One region of the Streptomyces sp. DT2A-34 genome, then DNA from elsewhere that is predicted to be linked to it. Evidence: predicted binding sites of a transcription regulator. Region 1 holds the regulator's gene; the other holds the start of a gene.

Region 1 (4,499 bases):
CCAGCTCACCGCGGTCGCCCTTGGGGAGGGCCTGGACGACGGTGATACGGGGCGACTCGGGGGGTTCCTCGGCCACCGAGCTCATGTGCACGACGAGCCGGTCCTTGCCCTCCGTGTCGACGACCTCGCACTCGGCCCAGCGGCCGTTGCCGTCCGTGAGGACGACGCTCTCCCCGGGTCTCAGCCGCTTGACCGAGACGGCGTGCCGCCCCTCGGGGCCGTCAAGGACGTACCGCCCACCACCACCGGCATCGAAGTGCTCGACGACGAAAACGGGAGCCGTCATCGCCCCGCGCCCCCCGTCGGAAAGGCGGACAACGCTGTCGCCGCGGCATCGAGCTCGGCGGCCAGCACCTCCACCAGCTGCCCCGCCGGCAGTTCGCGCGCCAGCCGGTGCCCCTGCCCCGCCCACAGCGCCATGCCCTGCGCGTCGCCGGACGCGGCGGCCTTCTTGCGCAGCGGCGAGGTGAGGTGGTGGACCTCGGGGTAGGCGGCGGGGGCGTACGGCCCGTGCTCGCGCAGGAAGCGGTTGACGAGGCCGCGGGCGGGGCGCCCGGAGAAGGCGCGCGTCAGCTCGGTCCGTACGAACAGGGGGTTGGTCAGCGCCTGCTTGTGCAGGGCGTTGGCGCCGGACTCCGGGGTGGCGAGGAAGGCGGTCCCGAGCTGGGCGGCACTGGCGCCGGCCGCGAGCGCGGCGGCGATCTGGCTGCCGCGCATGATGCCGCCGGCGGCGACGATGGGCAGGCTCACGGCCTCACGGACCTGCGCGACGAGCGACAGCAGCCCGATGCCGGTGCCGTCGGTCTCGGGGTTGTCGCGATGGGTGCCCTGGTGGCCGCCGGCCTCGACGCCCTGCACGATCACGGCGTCGGCGCCGGCCCGCTGCACGGCGAGGGCTTCGTCCGGGGTGGTGGCGGTGACGAGGGTGAAGGTTCCGGCACGCCGAAGCGCCTGGAGGACCTCACCGCTGGGCACGCCGAAGTGGAAGGAGGCGACGGGCACGGGATTGTCGAGCAGCACGGCGAGCTTGGCGTCGTACCCGTCGTCCCGCCCGCTGTCCGGGTCCCCCAGCTCGATCTCGTACCAGGCGGCCTCGCCGGCGAGCTGATGGGCGTAGACATCGACGGCCGCGGCGTCGGCATACTCGGGCTGCGGCATGAACAGATTGACCCCGAAGGGCCGCCCGGTCAGCCCGCGCAGCTGCTTGATCTCCTGGTACATCCCGTCGGCGGTCTTGTACCCGGCGGCGAGAAACCCCAGCCCACCGGCCCCGGACACGGCAGCGGCGAGCTGCGGCACGGAGACGCCGCCTGCCATGGGGGCCTGCACGATCGGGAGGGGGAAGAGATCGGTCAGCGCGGAGGACATGACGGCATGTTGTCACGTCCCCCGAACAAGTCCGAATCGGCCCTTCCCCTTGGCATAGGCCAACCCTGTCCCAAGGGGGGTCGGCTCACGTCCGCCCGTTGAACGCGTCCTTCAACCGCGAGAACAACCCCTGCTGCCCCGGCTGGAACTGCCCCTGAGGCCGCTCCTCGCCCCGCAGCTTGGCCAGCTCGCGCAGCAACCGCTCCTGCTCGGGGTCCAGCTTGCTCGGCGTCTGCACCTCGACGTGCACGATCAGATCCCCGCGCCCGCCGCCCCGCAGATGGGTCACACCACGCCCGTGCAGCGGAATCGACTGACCGGACTGCGTACCCGGCCGGACGTCGACCTCCTCCAGCCCGTCCAGCGTCTCCAGCGGCACCTTCGTACCGAGCGCCGCCGCGGTCATCGGGAGCGTCACCGTGCAGTGCAGGTCGTCGCCGCGCCGCTGGAACATCGAGTGCGGCAGCTCGTGGATCTCGACGTACAGATCACCGGCGGGACCGCCGCCCGGCCCGACCTCGCCCTCACCGGCGAGCTGGATCCGGGTGCCGTTGTCGACACCGGCCGGGATCTTGACGGTCAGGGTCCGACGGGACCGTACGCGCCCGTCACCCGCGCACTCCGGACAGGGAGTCGGCACCACGGTCCCGAAACCCTGGCACTGCGGACACGGCCGCGAGGTCATGACCTGGCCCAGGAAGGACCGCGTCACCTGCGACACCTCACCGCGGCCGCGGCACATGTCACACGTCTGGGCGGAGGTGCCGGGGGCGGCCCCCTCGCCGTTACAGGTGTTGCAGACGACGGCCGTGTCGACCTGGATGTCCTTCGTCGTACCGAAGGCCGCCTCGTCGAGCTCGACCTCCAGCCGGATCATCGCGTCCTGGCCCCGCCGCGTACGCGAGCGCGGACCCCGCTGGGACGCCGTACCGAAGAACGCGTCCATGATGTCCGAGAAGTTCCCGAAGCCGCCCGCGCCGAAGCCGCCGGCTCCCGCGCCGCCCGCCTGGGACAGCGGGTCGCCGCCGAGGTCGTAGACCTGCTTCTTCTGCGGGTCCGACAGCACCTCGTAAGCGGCGTTGATCTCCTTGAACCGCTCCTGGGTCTTCGGATCCGGATTGACGTCCGGGTGCAGCTCGCGCGCGAGCCGCCGGAAGGCCTTCTTGATCTCTTCCTGCGACGCGTCGCGACGCACGCCGAGAACGGCGTAGTAGTCCGTGGCCACTTACGACTCCGCCAGGATCTGTCCGACGTACCGTGCCACTGCGCGTACCGCTCCCATCGTTCCCGGGTAATCCATGCGGGTCGGTCCGACCACGCCGAGCTTGGCGACTGCCTCGCCGCCCGAACCGTAGCCGACCGACACGACGGACGTGGAGTTGAGTCCCTCATAGGCGTTCTCGTGCCCGATGCGCACGGTCATGCCCGAATCCCCCGCCTCGCCAAGGAGTTTGAGGAGTACGACGTGCTCCTCCAAGGCCTCCAGGACGGGCCGGATGGTGAGGGGGAAGTCATGCCCGAAGCGGGTGAGATTGGCGGTGCCGCCGATCATCAGCCGCTCCTCGTTCTCCTCGACGAGCGTCTCCAGCAAGGTGGAGAGCACGGCCGAGACGGTGCCGCGGTCCTCCAGGTCGAAGGCCTCGGGGAGGTCCTCGACGAGCGTCGGCACATCGGTGAAGCGCCGCCCCGCGATCCGACTGTTGAGCCGCGCGCGCAGATCCGCGAGCGAGGTCTCACTGAAGGGTGCGGGACAGTCGACCATCCGCTGCTCGACCCGCCCGGTGTCCGTGATCAGCACGAGCATCACGCGCGCGGGCGCGAGCGACAGCAGCTCGACGTGCCGGACGGTGGACCGGGTCAGCGACGGGTACTGCACGACGGCGACCTGCCGGGTGAGCTGCGCGAGCAGCCGTACCGTGCGCGCCACGACGTCGTCGAGGTCTACGGCGCCCTCGAGGAAGTTCTGGATCGCGCGCCGCTCCGGCGGGCTCATCGGCTTGACGCCGGCGAGCTTGTCGACGAACAGCCGGTAACCCTTGTCGGTCGGGATGCGCCCGGCGCTGGTGTGCGGCTGGGCGATGTAGCCCTCGTCCTCCAGGGCCGCCATGTCGTTGCGGACGGTCGCCGGGGAGACGCCGAGGTTGTGCCGCTCGGTGAGCGCCTTGGAGCCCACCGGCTCCTCGGTCCCGACATAGTCCTGGACGATGGCGCGCAGCACCTGAAGCCTGCGTTCACTCAGCATCGCGCGCACCTCCAGTTTCGTCCGCTTGGCGCCTTGCCTGGCACTCTGTCCGTCCGAGTGCCAGCCGTCCCCGGCCCAGTGTACGGCCGTGGGGTACGCCACGGGCAAGGCCGGTCAGCACCGCCGTGCCCGACGGTGGTGTGTTCGTTAGCGTCGCCGTATGAGGGTGACTTGGGAAGAGCTCGGGTGGGAGCGGCTTGCGGCCGGGGTGGGCCGGTGCCGGCTTCCGGGCTGGGACTGCACGGCGGGGCTGGTCGTCGGGGAGGGCGGCGCGCTGCTCGTCGACGCGGGGTCGAGCCTCGCGGAAGGGGTGCGGCTGCGTACCCAGGCGCAGTGGCTCGCGGGTCACCGTGTGACTCATCTCGCGCTGACGCATCCCCACTTCGACCATGTCTTCGGGGCGGCGGCGTTCGCGGGCACGCAGGTGTACGGGGCGGTGGGCCTGGACACGGTGTTCGCGCACGAGCGGGCGGAACTGCGGGCGGACGCCGTGCGCAACGGGCTGGACCAGGACGCGGCGGACGAGGCGATCGACGCCCTGGTCCGCCCGCACCACCAGGTGAGCGGCGAGTGGACCCTCGACCTGGACGGCGGCCGCCAGGTCCTCCTGGCGAACGTGGGCCCGGCCCACACCGCCCACGACCTGGTCGTGTTCGTGCCGGGCGCTCCCGGCTCTCCCGAGGTGGTCTTCTGCGGCGACCTCGTGGAGGAGTCCGGCGAACCCCAGGCCGGCCCCGACGCCGTACCGTCGCACTGGCCGGCGGCCCTGGACCGCCTGCTGGACCTGGGCGGCGAGGACGCGCTGTACGTGCCCGGTCACGGAGCGGTGGTGGACGCGGGGTTCGTGCGCCGGCAGCGCGACGCCCTCGCGGCCCGCTTCGGCGTGTCG
Region 2 (4,499 bases), 1.3 Mb from region 1:
GCGTGCGAGGAGTGTTTCGGCCCGCTGGAGATCGCCTACGACTTCTCGGCCTACGACGCCGAGGAGCTCCGCAAGCGGATCGAGGCGGGACCCGCGAACATCTGGCGTTACGCGCCCCTCCTGCCCGTCCCCGCCGACGTGGCCACCAAGCCGAACATCAACCCCGGCTGGACCCAGCTCGTCAAGGCCGACAACCTCGCGCGCGAGCTGGGGGTCGACGCCGGCAAGCTGTTCATCAAGGACGACTCCGGCAACCCGACGCACTCCTTCAAGGACCGCGTCGTCGCCCAGGCCCTGGAGGCCGCGCGGGCCTTCGGCTTCACGACCCTCTCCTGCTCGTCCACCGGCAACCTCGCCGGTGCGGTGGGCGCCGCCGCCGCCCGCGCCGGCTTCCGGTCCTGCGTGTTCATCCCGCACGACCTGGAGCAGGGCAAGGTCGTCATGGCCGCGGTCTACGGCGGTGAGCTCGTCGGCATCGAGGGCAACTACGACGACGTGAACCGTTTCTGCTCCGAGCTGATCGGCGACCCGGCCGGCGAGGGCTGGGGCTTCGTCAACGTCAACCTGCGGCCGTACTACGCGGAGGGCTCCAAGACCCTGGCGTACGAGATCTGCGAGCAGCTCGGCTGGCAGATCCCGGACCAGCTGGTCGTGCCGATCGCCTCCGGCTCGCAGCTCACGAAGATCGACAAGGGGCTGCAGGAGCTGATCAAGCTCGGCCTCGTCGAGGACAAGCCGTACAAGATCTTCGGAGCGCAGGCCGAGGGCTGCTCGCCGGTGTCCGTCGCCTTCAAGGCCGGCCACGATGTCGTCCGCCCGCAGAAGCCGAACACCATCGCCAAGTCGCTGGCGATCGGCAACCCGGCGGACGGGCCGTATGTCCTGGACATCGCTCGCCGTACCGGCGGTGCGGTGGAGGACGTGACGGACGAGCAGGTCGTGGACGCGATCAAGGTGCTCGCTCGGACCGAGGGCATCTTCGCGGAGACCGCCGGTGGGGTGACCGTGGGTGTGACGCGCAAGCTGATCGAGAACGGTGTCCTCGACCCGACGAAGACGACGGTTGTCCTGAACACCGGTGATGGTCTGAAGACGCTGGATGCGGTGGCCGGTACGGGGCTTACTGCGACCATTCGTCCCAACCTCGACTCGTTCCGTGAGGCTGGGCTCGTCTAAGACCGTTGTTCGCTGCGGGCCGGTGGGGGCTGGTCGCGCAGTTCCCCGCGCCCCTAGGGACGCTGCCCCACCGAACCTGCATACCCGACCGGAGGTCACACCGTATGAGCGTCACCGTCCGCATCCCGACCATCCTGCGCACCTACACCGGCGGGCAGGCTGAGGTCGCCGCTGAAGGCGGCACCCTCGGCGAGGTCATCGCCGACCTGGAGAAGAACCACACCGGGATCGCCGCCCGGGTGCTCGACGACCAGGGCAAGCTGCGTCGGTTCGTCAATGTGTACGTCAATGACGACGACGTCCGTTTCGAGCAGGGGCTGGAGACGGCGACGCCGGACGGTGCGGGCGTTTCCATCATCCCGGCTGTCGCCGGCGGCTGACCGAATGACCGATCATTACCCTCGGTAATGCCAATTACCGAGAGTTCATCGGATTGCCCCCTCCGTGAGAGAAGCGGAGGGGGCAATTCTGTGTGGTTGAGCGAGGTACAGTTGGGGAAAGCGCCGCCGATTCACGGGTCGGTGGCCCTTGATTTCTGCCGCACCCCCGACAAGAAGTAGCCAAAGTGTGCGGGTTTTTTGCGGCTTTTGTTCCCTTTGCCGGGTCCGACTTGACCTGAAGTCAGCGGAATTGTCCCCACATTCCCGACCGGTCGTGCCCGGATTTCTCGTCCGATTGACCTGTTGCAGACGGCAGTTGGGCAGATACATTCAGCCGCGGTCGACGCGTTCCGGCGCACGCCCCCGACCAATGGGGGGTGAGGTCTGACCCGGATCCGCGAAGTGTGGATCTGTGCAAGGGCCAGTAATAGGGGAGTTAGGCATGGCTCAGGGCACCGTCAAGTGGTTCAACGCGGAGAAGGGGTACGGCTTCATCGCGGTCGACGGTGGTGCGGATGTTTTCGTCCACTACAGCGCGATCCAGATGGACGGGTACCGCACCCTGGAAGAGGGCCAGCGAGTCGATTTCGAGATCTCGCAGGGTCAGAAGGGGCCGCAGGCGGACATGGTCCGGCTGGCGGCCAGCTGAAGCACGCGTCGACTTAAAGCAGCGACGTTCTTCTTCGAAGGGCCCGCACCTCCCGGGGTGCGGGCCCTTCGCCGTGCCGTCGGGTGTGCCCTCCGTCCTGCGTGGACCTGCCCGGACCCTGCCCGGACCCTGCCAGGGCCCTGTTCGCGCCCGGCTGAGCGCCCCGCCCGATCCCCGAGAGCCGCTTGCACTCGCATGGGTCGAGTGCTAATCATTGGCGTTAGCACTCTGAAGGTGAGAGTGACAACGAAGGACCGGGTCGGTGAGGCCCGCAGGCCAGGTGGGGCAAGGAACCACGAGGCAGGCGAGCCGTCCGTCGCGGGCGCGGGCGCGGTCCGAAGGAATCACCCCCAGTCCTGGAGGGACCACTTCACATGGCCAAGATCATCGCGTTCGACGAGGAGGCGCGGCGCGGCCTCGAGCGCGGCATGAACCAGCTCGCGGACGCCGTGAAGGTGACGCTCGGCCCCAAGGGCCGCAACGTCGTCCTCGAGAAGAAGTGGGGCGCCCCCACGATCACCAACGATGGTGTCTCCATCGCCAAGGAGATCGAGCTCGAGGACCCGTACGAGAAGATCGGCGCCGAGCTGGTCAAGGAAGTCGCCAAGAAGACGGACGACGTCGCCGGTGACGGTACGACCACCGCGACCGTTCTCGCCCAGGCCCTGGTCAAGGAGGGCCTGCGCAACGTAGCCGCCGGCGCCAACCCGATGGCCCTCAAGCGCGGTATCGAGAAGGCCGTCGAGGCCGTCTCCGCCGCTCTCCTTGAGCAGGCCAAGGATGTCGAGACCAAGGAGCAGATCGCCTCCACGGCCTCCATCTCCGCCGCCGACACCCAGATCGGCGAGCTCATCGCCGAGGCGATGGACAAGGTCGGCAAGGAAGGCGTCATCACCGTCGAGGAGTCCCAGACCTTCGGTCTGGAGCTGGAGCTCACCGAGGGTATGCGCTTCGACAAGGGCTACATCTCGGCGTACTTCGCCACCGACATGGAGCGTATGGAGGCCGTCCTCGACGACCCGTACATCCTGATCGCCAACTCCAAGATCTCCTCGGTCAAGGACCTGCTCCCGCTCCTGGAGAAGGTCATGCAGTCGGGCAAGCCGCTGCTGATCATCGCCGAGGACGTCGAGGGCGAGGCCCTGTCGACCCTGGTCGTCAACAAGATCCGCGGCACCTTCAAGTCCGTCGCGGTCAAGGCCCCGGGCTTCGGTGACCGCCGCAAGGCGATGCTGAACGACATCGCCATCCTCACGGGCGGCGAGGTCATCTCCGAGGAGGTCGGCCTCAAGCTCGAGAACACGAGCCTCGACCTCCTGGGCAAGGCCCGCAAGGTCGTCATCACCAAGGACGAGACCACCATCGTCGACGGTGCCGGCTCCTCGGAGCAGGTCGCGGGCCGCGTGAACCAGATCCGCGCCGAGATCGAGAACAGCGACTCGGACTACGACCGCGAGAAGCTCCAGGAGCGCCTGGCGAAGCTCGCGGGTGGCGTGGCCGTGATCAAGGCCGGTGCCGCCACCGAGGTGGAGCTCAAGGAGCGCAAGCACCGCATCGAGGACGCCGTGCGCAACGCCAAGGCGGCCGTCGAGGAGGGCATCGTCGCCGGTGGTGGCGTGGCCCTCATCCAGGCCACCGCCGTCTTCGAGAAGCTGGAGCTCGAGGGTGACGAGGCGACCGGCGCCAACGCCGTGAAGCTCGCGCTCGAGGCCCCGCTGAAGCAGATCGCCGTCAACGCCGGCCTCGAGGGTGGCGTCGTGGTGGAGAAGGTCCGCAACCTCACCCCGGGTCACGGCCTGAACGCCGCGACCGGCGAGTACGTCGACCTGGTCGCCGAGGGCATCATCGACCCGGCGAAGGTGACGCGTTCCGCGCTGCAGAACGCCGCGTCGATCGCCGCGCTGTTCCTCACCACCGAGGCCGTCATCGCCGACAAGCCGGAGAAGTCCGCCGCGCCCGCCGGCGGCGGCATGCCGGGCGGTGACATGGACTTCTGAGCCTCCTCGTAGGAAGGCTCGGACCCGGTCCGTCAGTACCGAGGGCGGCACTCCCTGTTCCGACAGGGGGTGCCGCCCTCGGGCGTTTTCACTATCCGTCGGGGGGCGCGGGGCGGGGTGGGTGGCCAGGATCACGGACGGATCCGGCAGCCACGGAATGCGCGGGCCCGCATAATCGGTTGCTTAAGTGGGTGCAACAATGCACACGCACATACCACCCGGTCAACCGAACCTCACCCCAGGAGCCCCCGCGTGACCGTCACCACGACCTCCGCCTCCCGTGCGGCCCAGATCCTG

The links. The regulator HrcA, encoded in region 1, represses chaperone genes, less so after heat shock. The targets are predictions, from matches to a motif close to TTNGCACTCNGNNNNNCNGAGTGCNAA.
Region 2: the regulator HrcA is predicted to act here: its motif matches at 2,390-2,416, upstream of groL (chaperonin GroEL).

What each region holds. Positions count from the first base shown of each region.
Region 1 is NZ_JASTWJ010000001.1:6,843,161-6,847,659, reverse strand. It holds gene QQM39_RS30740 (16S rRNA (uracil(1498)-N(3))-methyltransferase) at 1-286, opposite strand, end outside; gene QQM39_RS30735 (nitronate monooxygenase) at 283-1,368, opposite strand; gene dnaJ (molecular chaperone DnaJ) at 1,454-2,593, opposite strand; gene hrcA (heat-inducible transcriptional repressor HrcA) at 2,594-3,610, opposite strand; gene QQM39_RS30720 (MBL fold metallo-hydrolase) at 3,771-4,499, shown strand, end outside.
Region 2 is NZ_JASTWJ010000001.1:5,511,370-5,515,868, forward strand. It holds gene thrC (threonine synthase) at 1-1,176, shown strand, start outside; gene QQM39_RS24580 (MoaD/ThiS family protein) at 1,281-1,556, shown strand; gene QQM39_RS24585 (cold-shock protein) at 1,999-2,205, shown strand; gene groL (chaperonin GroEL) at 2,580-4,202, shown strand; gene QQM39_RS24595 (NADH:flavin oxidoreductase) at 4,455-4,499, shown strand, end outside.